2 regions of the Psychrobacillus sp. FSL H8-0510 genome follow, and region 1 is predicted to be linked to the other one. Evidence: riboswitches for the same ligand, from Rfam matches in the RefSeq annotation. Region 1 holds a riboswitch; the other holds the start of a gene.
The links. A riboswitch is a leader RNA that binds a small molecule or an ion and turns the genes downstream of it on or off. The one in region 1 is predicted to bind S-adenosylmethionine.

Region 1 (8,028 bases):
TAATGGGTGCAGGTAAGCGTATGCTTACAGGAGAGAGTTTATTCATGACAACTTTCACTAATACAGGTAGCGGAAAAAGACACGTCTACTTTGCATCACCTTACCCAGGTAAAATTATTCCATTGGATTTAAGCCAATACCGTGGCAAAATTATTTGTCAAAAGGATGCTTTCTTAGCAGCAGCAAAAGGGGTTACGATTGGCATCGAATTTCAGCGTAAGTTAGGAGCAGGCTTTTTTGGTGGTGAAGGTTTCATCATGCAAAAACTAGAAGGTGATGGCCTCGCTTTCGTTCATGCTGGTGGGGCAATTCATAGAAAGTCTCTTCAGCAAGGAGAAGTTTTACGCGTAGATACTGGGTGTCTCGTAGCAATGACTGCGGACGTTGACTACAATATTGAAATGGTAAAAGGAGTTAAAACAGCCTTATTTGGTGGAGAGGGATTATTCTTCGCTACTCTTCGTGGTCCAGGTACCGTATGGATCCAGTCACTTCCATTTAGTAGATTGGCTAGTAAAGTATTTGCAGCAGCTCCCCAAACACCTGGTGGTGGTTCAAAAGGTGAAGGTAGTATAACTGGTGGATTATTTGACCTGCTAGGTGGGAAATAAATCGGAATCCTTGAGAATGGCTTGCTTTTTAAGCCATTCTTTTTTTTTATGAAATTATAATATTTTATACCTTGAACTAAGTGCCCCAAGTATTTTGAACAATATAATAACCCTGATTTCTGTTTCAAGTGACGCTTTCCACATTAATCATTAAAAAATGTATTTCTCAACAAGAGGATTTTGTAATGTAATTTATTGAACTGTACTTTTACTCCAATTATCGGGAGAGAATTCCTTAAATACGGACCAAAAGTCCATATTACAGCAGTTATCCGTTACATGCTCTATGTTACAATAATGACAGATACAGCAACTTGGATGTTTAACTTAACACATATAATTTGGAAGCTAGGTGTAGGTATGGTTCTAGCTTCAACCAATATATAAAAGGAGGAGATGTAAACAATGGAAAATCAATATAATAGTATTATAGTAGCGGTAGATGGTTCAAAAGAGGCTGAATATGCATTCCGCAAATCGATTGATATTGCATATCGAAATGAAGGAGCGCAATTACATATCGTAAACATTATTGATACGCGTTATTTTGGAGCTTTTGATCAAGAAGTTGCGGAGGAAGTTAAAGAACAATCTCGGGAAATCTTAGATCGCTATAAGGCTCGCTCTATAGCGGCTCGTGTTGAAAATGTAAATGTCATTATTGAATATGGTTCACCTAAAACAGTAATAACAAAAGAGATTGCTAAATCAGTGGAGGCAGATTTAATTATTTGCGGTGCTACTGGTCATACGCCAGTAGAACGCTATTTAATTGGTTCGGTATCTGAAGCAATCGTGCGTTCAGCTAAATGTGATGTATTAGTCATTCGTACACCTGGTTCAACAATATAAAAAAAGCGTCCAGACTTTCAAAAGTCTGGACGCTTTTTTTATAGGATTAACTTATTCACCTTTTAGGGAACCGACATTGGAGGATTACTTAAAAAAGTAGAGAAGCTACGTGACTGTATCTCGTAGCTTCTCCTGATTCATTTACCCTATTACAGAAAGCTTCATCCGATGTGTAAGTGCAATGTCCATGTACCTTACTTTACCTAGATACTTTGTGTATTTGTTTGAACTAATGCTTTTCTATCTTGAGCTTCATGCATTTTAACCATTACAAAACGTGCAATCGGTTGAATAACCAAACTTTCTAAGAATAGAGCTATTAAAAAGTTACGTGGCCAAATTTGGATAAAGTTAGTAAAGATATCAGTTGTAAATCCATTCCCCATGATATCGCCAACAATAGTCATTGTAAATGACATACCTAAAACTGTGAACAGTGTACGGAACATAATACGAGCAGCAAAACCGTCTGTTGGTGAAATAAATTTAGATGCTAAAAATTCAGCAAAACGACCGATAGCTAACGGTTCTATAATCATCACAATAACCCAAATAATAGGCAACAGGATTAACATATCCATTGCAACCTCACTGTTAAATCCTCCAGCTGCAAGAATTATGTTGATTGATCCTATAAATAGTACTGATAATGTACAAATGATTGCGCCAAATATTGCGCCTTCTTTACCATTCTTTGGTAGTCTTTTATCTTGATGCATATCTTACTTATCTTCCTTTCAAAAAGCTTATTTAGACCTTGGCAATTAATATGAAGCAAAACAGTCGATTTTTATAATAGAGGATAACGTTATAGAGAGAAAAAACTCTTTGAAGTGTCCATAATTTTTTCATTTAAATCCTATATGCAAACCATGTTAATATGGGTTTTCGCTTGGATTAAAGCTAGTCCACAGATTCCTGAGTGCATTATTAAAAGCTGTTTCATTAAACAGCCGACAATTCCTACAATATTACAGAGTTACTGTACTCTTTTTATATATTGGATTTCCTTTTCAGAAATTCTTTAATAAAGTTGGTAATAGTTTTGAAATTTTTATTAAGGGATTAGTTGATTGCTGAGTTAAACACAGCATCATTGCTCCTTCAATTGAAGCAGTCAATAATAATGAAATGGCAGTAGCCTTTTCAACCGAAAAACCATCCGCTAATAGTTTAATATAATAAATTTGCTCTATATTTTCATACAAATCACTACAAGCGGTTCGGACAGGCTCACTCATTGTCGCCATCTCACTAACGATACTGCTAAATGTATAGCCAGTGATGGTCCCATCCTTTTCAAAACTACGAATTAATTTATCAATCATGGAAACTATGGCATCTTCAGTCGAAGGATGCTTACTGAAAATCACTTTAATATCTGTTGTAATATCTTCTTTTAAAGCATGTAAACAAGTTATTAAGAGTTCGTCTTTGCCATTTGGAAAGTGGTGGTAAAGGGCCCCTTTTGTAACGTTACATGCTTTTAAAATTTCTGTTAGTCCTACAGTTTTGTAGCCTTTTTGTTGAAACAGTGTTGTAGCAGTTTCAATTATGAGTGATTTAGTATCCATATCTGAATTTCCTCCTAACATACCGACGGGTCTGTTTGTTAGTATAACAAATTTTTAACAACATTCTAGTATTTTGTTTATTTAAATAAATAGCAAAGCACCCAATACACCCTCGATTGTTTATCTCCCTTTCCTAAACCTTCATATAATATTACGAGGAGCATTATGCCTTATGTTCCTACAATACAAGATGGGAGGTGGATACGATGGAGTCTTCTACAGGATTATGGGTTGGTTTGTTAGGCATCGTTTTAGGGGTGCTAGGTTTCTTTTATGCTCCGCTTTGGCTAGGTGCTGGAGCAGTTCTTTTGGGGCTAGTAGCTTTAGCTTATTCTCACAAGTTAATAGTAGGTTGGATATCATTAATACTCGGTGTAATTGTTTTAATATGGACATTTTTGTTATGATGTTGAACAAAATGCATCTTGTTAAAAACACATCTACGTGTTAAGCTTATTTAAATTCAAAATTGTGATAATTTAATATATTTTTCTTATCCAGAGAGACGGAGGGATTGGCCCGTAGATGTCTCAGCAACCAGCCACGTTTAGGTATGGTGCTAATTCCAAATAGACGTTTGACGTCTTGAAGATAAGAAGACAAACTTCAATATTACTTGAGGATTCTCTTCTTATTAGAGAATCCTCTTTTTTTATTTTAATTGTAAAGGATGAGCATCTAATGTCAAAGAACAGTATCGATACACAGTTAGTTCAATTGGGCAACCATAGTGATGAGAAAACTGGTGCGGTAAATCCCCCTATTTATCTTTCAACAGCTTACAAACATAATGGGATCGGGCAGTCAACAGGATATGACTACACACGAACTAAAAACCCAACTCGCGCTATTTTAGAAGATGGAATTGCAAAGTTAGAAGATGGAGATGCTGGCTTTGCCTGTAGTTCTGGCATGGCCGCTATACAATTGGTTTTGTCCCTTTTTCGCTCAGGGGATGAATTAATTGCGCCTGATGATTTATATGGTGGAACCTACCGGTTATTTAACCAGTATGCAGATTCTTATAATATTCGTACCACTTATGCAAAGTTTGAATCAGCTGAAGAAGTAACAGCATTGATAACCAAAAATACAAAAGCTTTATTTATTGAAACCCCAACAAACCCCTTGATGTTGGAAATTGATATCCAACTATTTGCTGAGGTTGCAAAAGAGCATAATCTACTTTTAATCGTAGACAATACATTCCTTACTCCTTACTTACAGCGACCTATTGAAATGGGTGCTGATATTGTCATTCATAGTGGTACCAAATATATTGGTGGACATAATGACGTTCTTGCGGGACTTGTCGTCTCGAAGGGTGCGGAACTTAGTGAACAGCTGCAAACTAATCATAATGCAGCAGGAGCCGTCCTTTCTCCTTTCGATTCTTGGTTACTCATAAGAGGATTAAAGACGCTTCATCTACGTATGAAGCAACATGATTTAAACGCTAAAAGAATTGCAGAGTTTTTAAAGCAAGAGCCTGCAGTTAAAGATGTATTATATCCTGGGGTTGGTGGGATGTTATCCTTCCGTTTACATAAAAGCGAGGGGGTTGCCCCTTTCCTAGAGAATTTGAAATTAATTGTATTTGCAGAGAGTCTTGGCGGTGTGGAAAGCTTTATCACTTATCCTGCTACACAAACACATGCGGATATACCGGAGATGGAACGAATTGCACGAGGGGTTGATAATAGTCTCCTTCGTTTTTCGGTGGGAATTGAAGAGGTCGAAGATTTAATAACAGATTTACAACAAGTATTTAATACTTTAGAAAGTGAGGGTTTAAAATGAGTGATTTCAAAGAGTCATTGGAAACTAGTCTAGTCGTCGCCTCTACTCGTGGAAATTCAGAAATAATAACGGGAGCTGTCAATGTTCCTATTTATTTATCCTCCACCTTTCATCAAGAAAGCTTTGATAATTTCGGCCCTTATGACTATAGTCGATCGGGAAACCCTACAAGAGAAGCACTTGAAAAAACCATTGCGGAACTAGAGGGAGGAACTAGAGGACTTGCATTTGCTTCGGGAATTGCAGCTATTTCTTCTGCTTTTATGCTTTTGTCTTCTGGCGATCATATCGTTATTACAGAAGATGTATACGGCGGTACCTTTCGCTTTGTTACCGAAGTATTGCCTCGTTTTGGGATTGAGCACAGCTTTGCAGATTTTACTGACATCGATGCAATTACAAGAGCAATACAACCCAATACAAAACTAATATACATTGAGACACCCTCGAACCCTTGCTTGGGTATCACTGATATTCATGCAGTAGTAGAGCTTGCAAAGTCCCATGACTGTTTAACCTTTTTAGACAATACATTTATGACACCATTATACCAACGTCCACTGGACTTGGGAGTAGATGTCGTTTTACATAGTGCCACAAAATTTTTATCCGGACATAGCGATGTTATTGCAGGACTTGCAGTTACAAAAGATGATGATTTAGGTAATCGTTTAGCATTTATCCAGAACTCATTCGGTGCTATTTTAGGTGCACAAGATTCATTTTCTCTCATACAAGGGATAAAAACACTAAGTGTACGATTTGAAAAATCTGCTGAAACTGCGAGAAAAATTGCCAACTATTTAAGTGGGCATGATTTAGTCGAAAAAGTCTATTTTCCTGGACTGTCCACTCATCCAGGATTTGATACACATAACAGACAGTCGAGTAGTGCCGGTGCAGTTCTTTCCTTCCGTTTACCAAATAGATCCATTGCTAAGTCATTCGTAGAAAATATTAGGATTCCTGTATTCGCAGTTAGTCTTGGCGGAGTAGAATCCATCCTCTCCCACCCTGCTCAAATGTCTCATGCAGCAATGCCTAAAGCCGAAAGAGAAAAGCGGGGCATAACAGATGGCCTTCTACGTTTTTCCGTTGGATTAGAGAATGTTGATGATTTAATAGCTGACTTTGAACAATCGTTAGAAATAGCATCCAAACAACAGGAGAAAGTAGGAATATAAAATGTCAAAATCACTAGTTGTAAATACACCATTCAAAGCAGATCACGTAGGAAGTTTTTTACGACCAGCTCGCTTAAAAGAAGCTCGTCTACAATTCGAAAATAATGAAATAACTGCAGATCACTTAAAACAAATAGAAGATGAAGAAATTACAAAACTAGTCACCAAACAAAAAGATATAGGACTCCAGTCTATTTCGGACGGAGAATTTAGACGTAAATGGTGGCATTTCGATTTTCTTAGTGGATTTGACGGGGTAGAGTTTTATGAAACAGACAAAGGATTAACGTTTAAAGGTGTACAAACAAGAGCACATGGTATTAAAGTAACCGGAAAGATCCGGTTTAGCACGCACTATATGATTGAACACTTTAAGTTTCTTCAAGGAATAGTTGGTGAAGCTGTAGCTAAATTTACTATACCTAGCCCTAATATGTTATTGTACCGTGCTACTATTGAAGAGGGAGTTTATGCGAGCCAAGAAGAATTGTTTGCAGATTTAGTTGTTGCTTATCAAGATGTGATTCAAGCGTTCTACGACGAGGGCTGTCGTTACCTTCAAATTGATGATACTTCTTGGGCAACTACTTTTTCTGAGGAAGGCATTGCTTCTTTAAAAGAAAAAGGGATGGAATTAGATGAGGCGTTAGCTTTATCGGCACGTGCCATCAATGAATCTATTGCAAAACGTCCCCATGATCTGTTAATTACTATGCATATTTGTCGAGGAAACTTCAAGTCCACATATATTACAAGCGGTAGTTATGAGTTAGTCTCAGAAACTATTTTTGCAAGACTAGATGTAGACGGTCTATTTCTAGAGTTTGACGATGAACGCTCAGGTGGATTTGAACCACTTCGTCACGTTACTCGTTCAGACTTATCAATTGTATTAGGATTAATCACATCCAAACATGGAGCTTTAGAGGATACAGAACTTGTCAAAAATAGAATTACTGAAGCCACTAAATATGTTCCTCTAGAACAACTTTGCTTGAGTCCTCAATGCGGGTTTTCTTCAACCGAAGAAGGAAACCTTTTAACGGAGAAAGAGCAATGGTCTAAGATTCATCATGTGATTCAAATTTCTCAGGATGTATGGAAGTAATGAGTTTTTAAACTAAAGGTGTGCATCCAGATAGTATGGATGCACACCTTTATAAATTTCTCACTTTCTCATACTTCTATCTGCTTTGCTTGTACTACTAAACGATATTTATTAGATCTTGCTGGATAACAAGTCACAAGTGATAATAGGGATATTCCTTCCTGACGCTCCAATACTTCCACATTGTTTGGACTTACTATTTGAATATCAAATACTTCATAGACAAATACATCCTTGCTTGTTTCTAATTCAAAGCTGTCCCCAATTTGCAATTCATTGAGACGATTGAAAAATTGTCCAAACTGATGTGATTGGTGCCCTGCAATTGCTGAACTGCCATTTATAGTGCCTGGTTCATCCATATTCTCTATCATTCCAAGTGCTCGATTTAACTGAACAGAAGTTGCTCCCTCTAAAATCGGAGATTCTAATTGGATGGAAGGTATCCTTAAAATGCTCACAGCCTGGGAGTCCTTTTCGGTTATTTTTTCTTCCACATTTCCATTTAAAGATAAAGCGGCTTCTGTTTTTATAGCATGAAAAGATTCAATTAACTCATTTTGATGTGTTTTATTTTCAAACATCCCATAGATAACTATGAATAGTAAAACGACTCCAATTGTCATTAATATATTTCCTACATATTTTTTTATCATCTGTAGGTCTCCTCTATGCAATCTTACGTATAGTCCAACCGCCACTCAGTAAACTTAGCGCTATAACTAAAAGCATTATCCCTGTAAAAAAACCACCAGTTTGCGGTAAGGATGAACCGTTGAAAAAATTGCCATCATTATTAAAGAAATTGGCACCCAAGCTAGTTTCATCGTCTTCTGTTATTTTCTCTTCAGTTAAAATTTCATCATCACCATCTGCTATCAAATTGGGATTGGGAATCA
Region 2 (8,028 bases), 3.2 Mb from region 1:
TAGTCTCAGAAGTATTATAGGTCCCAACTAACGTACCTTCTGCCATAACGGTCATCCGATCGCAAATCTCAAATACTTCTGGTAGTCGATGTGATATGAATATGCACCCTACTCCTGTCGCTTTTAGCTTTTTAATGACTGAAAATAACTTGGTAGATTCATTTAGGGATAGAGGTGCCGTCGGTTCATCGAAGATAATAACCTTTGCAGAACTTACAAGTGCTCGCGCTATCAATACCAACTGTTTTTCTGCTAGAGAGAGCATAAATGCAGGTATTTCTACTGAAATATTGACTACCTGTAACTGCTTCAGGGCATTCCGTGCTTCCCTATTCAGTTTCTTTTTGGAGATGAACATATTAGAACCAGCAACAATCTTATCCAGCAATATATTCTCTGCAACCGAGAGTTCCGCAACGATGGCAGTATCTACTTCTTGATATACACAATAAATTCCAAAATCCTTTGCGACTTTAGGCGAACGTATACGTATTCTTTCTCCTTCTAACAAAATTTCTCCCACATCTTGCTCATACACACCAGAGAGTACTTTCATAAGCGTGCTTTTCCCTGCGCCATTTACCCCAAGTAAAGCGTGAACCTCGCCTTTTTTAAGTTCAAATTCAGCATTTTTCAGAGCATTTACATTTCCAAATGATTTATCTATAGCTTTCATGGAAAGAAAAGGATTCAGCATCGATTGCTCCTTTCTGAAAAAAGCTGTCCCATTAAACAGGACAGCTTAAATTCTTTTAAGTTATCTGTTTTCCTCTAATCCTTTTAATTCATCTGTGTAACCTTGATCACTTGCTCCCCAACCTTCAATATGATCACTGAGTTCATTAGTTGTTACTGTTTCTTTCGGCAATTTAGATGCTTCTACAAAAACTGGTTCTAATACTACTTTTTCTTCTACATTGCCTCCGCTTATTTTTTGATATAAATAACGAACTTGAATACGGCCGATATCCTTAGGATCCACTGCTGCCGAGGCAACCCAGGGACTATTCTCATTTTGAATCATCTGTAAATCTTCATCACTCATATCGATACTATATACCTTAATATCTGTACGTCCCGCTTGCTCTATCGCCCGAACTGCACCTTTGGCAAACTCGTCCCAAGCAGCCCAAACAGCGGTGATTTCACCTTTGTTGGGATACTGCTTTAATACCGCTTCCATTTGTGACTGAGTATCTAAAGCTGTATTTTGCGTTGCTGCACCGAATGTGGCAATTTCTTTTATCCCTGGATTCTCTCCTAGAAAATTCTCATATGCTACTTGTCGTCTTTCCATTGGAGCAAAACCCGCTACCCATATTTTCACGATATTGGCTTTCCCATTTGAATCTTCCGCTAGTTTTTCTAGTGTCATTTGAGCCATTTTTTCATCGCCTTGTTCTAAAGAGGTTACTCCCTCAACTTCTACTCCCGCATCAAATGCGACAACCGGAATTCCCTTTGCAACCGCATTCTCAACTCCTTGGTTCAGTGATTCTTTTGTGCCATGATCTATTAAAATACCGTCAACTCCTTGATTCACAGCGGCATCCAAATTGGACGCCATTTTAGATAAATCTCCTTCAGAAGTAAACACCGTTACTGTTCCACCAAAATTCTCTACTTGCTCCTTTACCCCTTCAATATATTGAGCTGAAAATGTCCCTAAATTTTGTTGCATAACTAATGCAATTTTCTTGCCGGCTAACGGATTTTCTTTAGCCTTGGCATCACCGTTAGAGCTAGATGACTTAGTTGTTTCTCCTTCAGCTTTTGGCTGACATGCAGCGAGTAAAACCGCTATTACTAAAATCGTAAATATTAACCAGTACTTATTTGTTTTCATAATCCTTCTCCTTTTCAATTGAATCGACTATTTGAGTTGAAATATTTTCAAGATAGTTTGGATAAATAATACCTATTTCTGTAATTATGGCAGTGATATATTTAGCTGGTGTCACATCAAAAGCAGGGTTAAATACTTTTGTGTTTGATGGGGTAATAGCTTTGCCGTTAATATTAATAATTTCCTCTACTTTCCTTTCCTCTATTGGAATTTCTTCTCCATTATTTATGGACAAATCGAATGTAGAGGACGGTGCAGCCACATAAAATGGAATTCCAAATACAGATGCAAGAATTGCTAAGTTTAGGGTTCCTATTTTGTTTGCTGTGTCTCCATTTTTTGCTATCCGATCTGCTCCAACGATAATTGCTTCTATTCCCTTTGCGCCTATCGTATGTGCAGCCATACTATCTGTTATGAGCGTCACATCGACACCTGATTGTTGCAGTTCCCATGCTGTTAAACGGGCGCCCTGAAAGACAGGTCGAGTTTCACATGCAAACACTTCAAATTCTTTTCCACGTTCCTTCCCTAGATGAAAAGGAGCTAAAGCAGTACCATACTTAGCGGTGGCTATAGAACCAGCATTACAAATCGTCATTACCTTCGTTTTATCTTCAAGTAGAGAGAGTGCAAACTCGCCGATACTTTGACAGGACTCCTCATCTTCCTTGTGAATTATTTTTGCTTCTTCAATTAGAATCTGCTTTGCATCCGAAACACTATCTATTGGACTCGCTACTTTCAACAAACGGTTAAGTGCCCAAACCAAGTTGACAGCAGTAGGTCGAGATTCACCCAAGTATGCTGCATCTCTTTTTAAGTATTCTAGAAAATCTATCATTGAATTTGTTTGATAACTCTGCGCCTCAATAGCTAATCCATACGCTGCCGTAATTCCAATGGCTGGAGCTCCACGAACTTTCAGAGTAATAATTGCATCGTGAACTTCTTTCATATTTTCTAGTGTTATATAGATAATTTCATGGGGAAGTTTCTGTTGATCTAAAATTATTAACTGCTTACCTTCCCACTTAATCGATAATGGAACATTCATTATTGAATTTCTCCTAACAGCTCAATTACAGCATCTATTGAGTTTATTTCATGACGACTCAATATTAGTCTTTCTCCAGCTTTAAGCGTTTGTTTTTTAGTTAAAATTCGTTGCTCATGGTTTTCAATACTATCTAAGTCTTTCACATGTGCTAGTCCAATCGTTCTACGAATTAGCTCACAGCCTGCAAACCCTACGGAATCATGGAATATTTTTTCTAGCACAAATGCCTCATAGCCTTCTATACTTTTATATAAATCGGACTTTCCTTTTTTCCAACACTCTGAAAATTTAGCGCAAAATGTGTTCCACGTATTCTGTATATGGGTATGTATAGCATCCCGTTGGTCATCTTGACGCGTAAAGGATTGAACTATTAAGTTCCCCAAAAATAAGCCAATATCAAATCCAATTGGGCCGTAAAATGCAAATTCCGGGTCAATTACTTTCGTTTCCGCTTCACTCGCAAATATACTTCCGGTATGAAGATCCCCATGTAACAAAGCTTCGGCTTCCGTCAAAAAACTTCTTTTTAGCTTGGCTACTTCCAATTTCAACAAGTTGTTATTCCAAATAGCTTCCACTTCTGCTTGTAATGCTGGCTCAAAGTCATTTGTTTCATGATCAAAAAAAGGATCTGTAAAGATTAAGTCCTCTGTGATCTTACATAGCTCGGGGTTAGAAAATTCTACAACAAGTGACTTTTTTTCAAAGGGGTGGAGTGCAAAGTCAGAAGTATTGAAAAGTGTTAAGGCTAGATATTCGCCAATATCGGTTGATAATTTAGGATAGGACTTTCCTTTTATCAAGCCCTCACGAACTATTTCAAGATGAGACAGATCTTCCATGATTGTGATTGCTAAGCTTTCATCAGTTGCATAAACTTTTGGGACTAATCCAACTGCGTATTCTCCATGTTTTTGTAATGCACTAGCTTCGATCTTTGCCCTTTTCAAAGTAAGTGGCCAGCTCTCCCCGATGACCTTTGCATAGGGTAAGGCCTGTTTAATAATAATGCCTTTCTCACCGGATCCATCTGTTACACGGAATACATAATTTAGATTTCCATCACCAATCTCTTCGCAAACTAATGGAGCTTCGCTAGAAAATAATGATAACTCTATCGCCAGTGAAATTACCGTTTCTTTAGTTAATGATTCATATTCTTTCATTGCTACTACCGCCATTATGATCGTCCTCTCATTTACAAAATAAAAAACCTCTTTCCAAAAGAAAGAGGCTTAGAATAAGAGATTCTGAACCTCTTATCTCTCAGAAAGTAAACTTTCTGATGGAATTAGCACCGTGCCTTACGGAATTTTACATTCCGGCGCATAAAGCGCCCCGTCTCACAACGGTATTACGGTCGGTTGCTGGGCGTCATCGGGCCATTATCCCTCTGCCTGCTCTTGATAAGAGTGCGGTACAACTATGATGTTTGTTTAGAATCCTAGCATATTAGAAAAAGCTATGTCAATACAATTTTGAATAATGATAATTTTTCAATTTCTTGTTGACAGAATTTTTAATGCATGGAATAATCAATATAATTTATTAAATACAAACTGAATATTTTTTCTTATTTAGAGCAGGTGGAGGGACAAGCCCTATGATACCCGGCAACCGATTCAATTATGAACACGGTGCTAATTCTTGCAGTCAAATGGCTGAGAGATAAGAAGTTGTTAAGCTATTAACCTCTTCTTATTTGAAGAGGTTTTTTATATTATCTGTCTAGCTCTAGCGCCTAGGCACTTACGCTTTTCTAATATTAGGAGTGAAAAAATGAGTGGAATTACTGCGCACTATCAACTATACGGAAAGTCTGGTTCTTTTGAAAAAAAAGCGGATGATATTGCTCTTGGATTGACTATTGGTTCTTGGACCAATTTAGCCTTTTTAGAACAGGAACAGCTAAAAAAACATAAAGGAACTGTACGATCAGTTACTGAATTTGAAAATATTCTTCACCCTATTCATCCCGAAATAATTAAAGGAGAAATTAAAGTATTCTATCCTGCCGCAAATTTTTCAGCAGATATACCAGCAATTTTAACTACCGTTTTCGGCAAACTATCTCTGGATGGAGAAGTAAAATTATTGGATTTAGAATTTGACACAAATATATTATCCCATTTCCCTGGCCCTCGCTTCGGCATTCAAGGTATCCGAGAAAGATTGGGAGTTTATGAACGTCCACTCATCATGAGTATCTTCAAAGGTGTCATTGGAAGAGATATCGAGTACCTAGCGCAACAACTGAAGCAACAAGCACTTGGTGGAGTTGACCTTGTAAAAGATGACGAAATCCTATTTGACAATCCACTTACTTCTTTTGAAACACGTATCTCTACTGGTCGAGAGGTATTAAGACAAGTGTATGAAGAAACTGGTCATCGTACTCTATACGCAGTAAATTTGTCGGGACGTACATTCAAACTAAAGGACAAGGCCAAAAAAGCACGGGAACTTGGAGCAGATGCACTCTTATTTAATGTCCATGCATACGGTTTAGACGTTCTTCAGGAGTTAGCAGAGGACGAAGAGATTCAATTACCACTCATGGCTCATCCGGCTTATAGTGGAGCATTCACGTCCTCAGGATTTTATGGAGTTTCCACGGCACTTGTTCTTGGTAAGCTTACCCGCTATGCAGGAGCAGATTTTTCATTATTCCCTTCTCCTTATGGCAGTGTTGCACTTGAAAAATCTGTAGCTCTCTCTTTAGGGAAAGAACTAACAAAGCCTAGTGAAGTAAAACAAAGCTTTCCGGTGCCTTCTGCAGGCATTCACCCTGGTCTCGTACCACTGTTAATGAATGACTATGGAATCGACAGCATCATTAATGCCGGGGGTGGAGTACACGGTCATCCGGCCGGTGCAACCGGAGGAGGTTTGGCTTTTAGACAGGCAGTATCGGCTGTTTTGGAAGGTATTCCATTAGAAGAAGCAGCTAAAACCCAGAGTGAATTAAACACAGCACTTGAATTATGGAGGTGATAATATGAGTAATCTTGTAGTTTTTTGTGACTTCGATGGAACTATTACCAATCAGGATAACATTATGGCAATCATGAAAGAGTTTGCTCCACCAGAATGGACATCGATTAAAGATGATATTTTAGGACAACGAATTTCCATACAAGATGGTGTAGCAAAAATGTTCACACTCCTTCCTGTTGAGTCAAAAGATGACATTATCTCTTTTGTGCTTAAGCAGGCAGTCATCCGTGATGGGTTTAGTGAATTTGTCTCGTATGCAAAAAAACACAACATACCACTCTACATCGTAAGTGGCGGCATAGACTTTTTTGTCCACAAGCTACTAGAACCATTCGGGCCATTTACAGGAGTCTATTGTAATACATCCGAATTTTCCAAGGATACAATTCACATTAAGTTTCCGTATAGCTGTGATGATCAATGTACTAGCCAAGGCTGTGGTTGCTGTAAACCCTCTATTATTCGTACCCTTCTTGACCAAGATGCTGTGAGCGTTGTGATTGGGGATTCCATCACTGATCTTGAAGCAGCAAAATTAGGTAATGTCGTTATTGCGAGGGATTTCTTAATCGAAAAATGCGATGAATTGAATATTCCCTATGAACCTTTTGAGAACTTCCACGATGTGATAAAAATTATTGACGCAAAGTTAGGTGTGGAAATATGACTTTACAAGATAAATGGGAAGAACTTGCAGACATAAAAGATGAATTAGCCGTACGGGATTGGTTTATGGGGACGAGCGGTAATCTTGCTATTAAAGTACATGATAATCCTATGGAGTTCTTAGTGACAGCAAGCGGAAAAGATAAAAAAAAGAGAACAGCAGAGGATTTTTTACTTGTTGATGCAGATGGAAACCCAGTCGAAAATACACATTTAACTCCATCAGCCGAAACATTATTACACTGTGCAATATATCGCGAAACAAATGCAGGTTGTAGCTTACACATCCATACAGTTGCAAATAACGTTATTTCCGAATTATATGGTGACAAAGGTTCAGTGGATTTTCAAGGTATTGAACTTATTAAAGCTTTTGGAATGTGGGAAGAGGATGCCATACTATCGATACCCATTATCCCTAACTACGCCCATATACCAAAGCTTGCAGAAGAGTTTACACCGTATATTTCTGCAGACAAGGGAGTTATACTCATTCGAAATCACGGAATAACTGTTTGGGGAAAAGATGGATTTGAGGCAAAAAAATTACTTGAAGCTTGCGAATTTTTATTTCAGTATCAATTAGCACTACATCAAATACACTCAAAATAGAAAGGAAGATTGTTAATGGCTATTATTAAAATTCAAGGAACAAATGAAACAATTAAAGAGCAAAAAGAGGTAGCAGCATTTTTAGAGAACCAAGAAGTAATTTATGAGCATTGGGATATTAACAAACTACCAGAAAACCTTCGTGAAAAGTTTGACTTAAGCGACGGAGAAAAGCAAGAGATTCTCCAAGCCTTCCAAATTGAAATAGATGATATCTCTAGTCGCCGTGGCTATCAAGCGGCCGATATTATCTCTCTTTCAGATTCGAACCCAAACTTAGACGAACTGTTAAAAAATTTCGAACGCAAACACCTTCATACCGACGATGAAGTTCGTTATATTGTAAGTGGTCACGGTGTCTTCATCATACAAGGCAAGGATGAACGCTACTTTGAAGTTCATCTTTCACCTGGTGATTTGATATCTGTGCCTGAGAATATTACACATTACTTCACATTATCAGAGGACCGTAAAGTTGTTGCTGTACGCATATTTGTAACAACAGAGGGGTGGGTCCCAGTTTATCAAGAGGAAGCAGTAGAACAATAGAGGTAAATGCTCTTTGTAGGAATAAGAAAAAAGGAATGCTATACTAACTTTATCTAATAAGAAAGGAGAATGTACAATGATTATTGTAACGAATCGCATCAAAACCAAACCAGGATTTGCAGAAAAAATGGCTCCAAATTTCACAAAACCAAGCCCCCTTCAAGAAATGGAAGGCTTCATCAAAGTAGAGGTCGCTATTACTCAAGGACCAACTGAATATGATGAAATGAATGTAAATATGTACTGGGAGAAAGAAGAAAACTTCCAAGCATGGAAAGACAGTGATCTCTTCAAA

Region 2: it holds a riboswitch for S-adenosylmethionine, as region 1 does, so the genes downstream of both, mtnK (S-methyl-5-thioribose kinase) here and MHI40_RS02565 (methionine biosynthesis PLP-dependent protein) in region 1, are expected to answer to the same signal.

Annotation. Positions count from the first base shown of each region.
Region 1 covers NZ_JBBOYZ010000001.1:513,103-521,130, reverse strand. The annotation lists gene MHI40_RS02595 (TIGR00266 family protein) at 1-611, shown strand, start outside; gene MHI40_RS02590 (hypothetical protein) at 807-998, shown strand; gene MHI40_RS02585 (universal stress protein) at 1,017-1,463, shown strand; gene MHI40_RS02580 (DUF2798 domain-containing protein) at 1,667-2,182, opposite strand; gene MHI40_RS02575 (TetR/AcrR family transcriptional regulator) at 2,477-3,037, opposite strand; gene MHI40_RS02570 (hypothetical protein) at 3,244-3,444, shown strand; SAM riboswitch class I at 3,528-3,635, shown strand; gene MHI40_RS02565 (methionine biosynthesis PLP-dependent protein) at 3,719-4,837, shown strand; gene metC (cystathionine beta-lyase) at 4,834-6,021, shown strand; gene MHI40_RS02555 (5-methyltetrahydropteroyltriglutamate--homocysteine S-methyltransferase) at 6,023-7,129, shown strand; gene MHI40_RS02550 (sortase) at 7,198-7,785, opposite strand; gene MHI40_RS02545 (hypothetical protein) at 7,799-8,028, opposite strand, start outside.
Region 2 covers NZ_JBBOYZ010000001.1:3,734,887-3,742,914, forward strand. The annotation lists gene MHI40_RS19045 (sugar ABC transporter ATP-binding protein) at 1-697, opposite strand, end outside; gene MHI40_RS19050 (sugar ABC transporter substrate-binding protein) at 758-1,846, opposite strand; gene mtnA (S-methyl-5-thioribose-1-phosphate isomerase) at 1,833-2,903, opposite strand; gene mtnK (S-methyl-5-thioribose kinase) at 2,903-4,090, opposite strand; SAM riboswitch class I at 4,166-4,322, opposite strand; SAM riboswitch class I at 4,480-4,584, shown strand; gene mtnW (2,3-diketo-5-methylthiopentyl-1-phosphate enolase) at 4,689-5,903, shown strand; gene MHI40_RS19070 (2-hydroxy-3-keto-5-methylthiopentenyl-1-phosphate phosphatase) at 5,908-6,573, shown strand; gene MHI40_RS19075 (methylthioribulose 1-phosphate dehydratase) at 6,570-7,184, shown strand; gene MHI40_RS19080 (1,2-dihydroxy-3-keto-5-methylthiopentene dioxygenase) at 7,200-7,733, shown strand; gene MHI40_RS19085 (heme oxygenase) at 7,810-8,028, shown strand, end outside.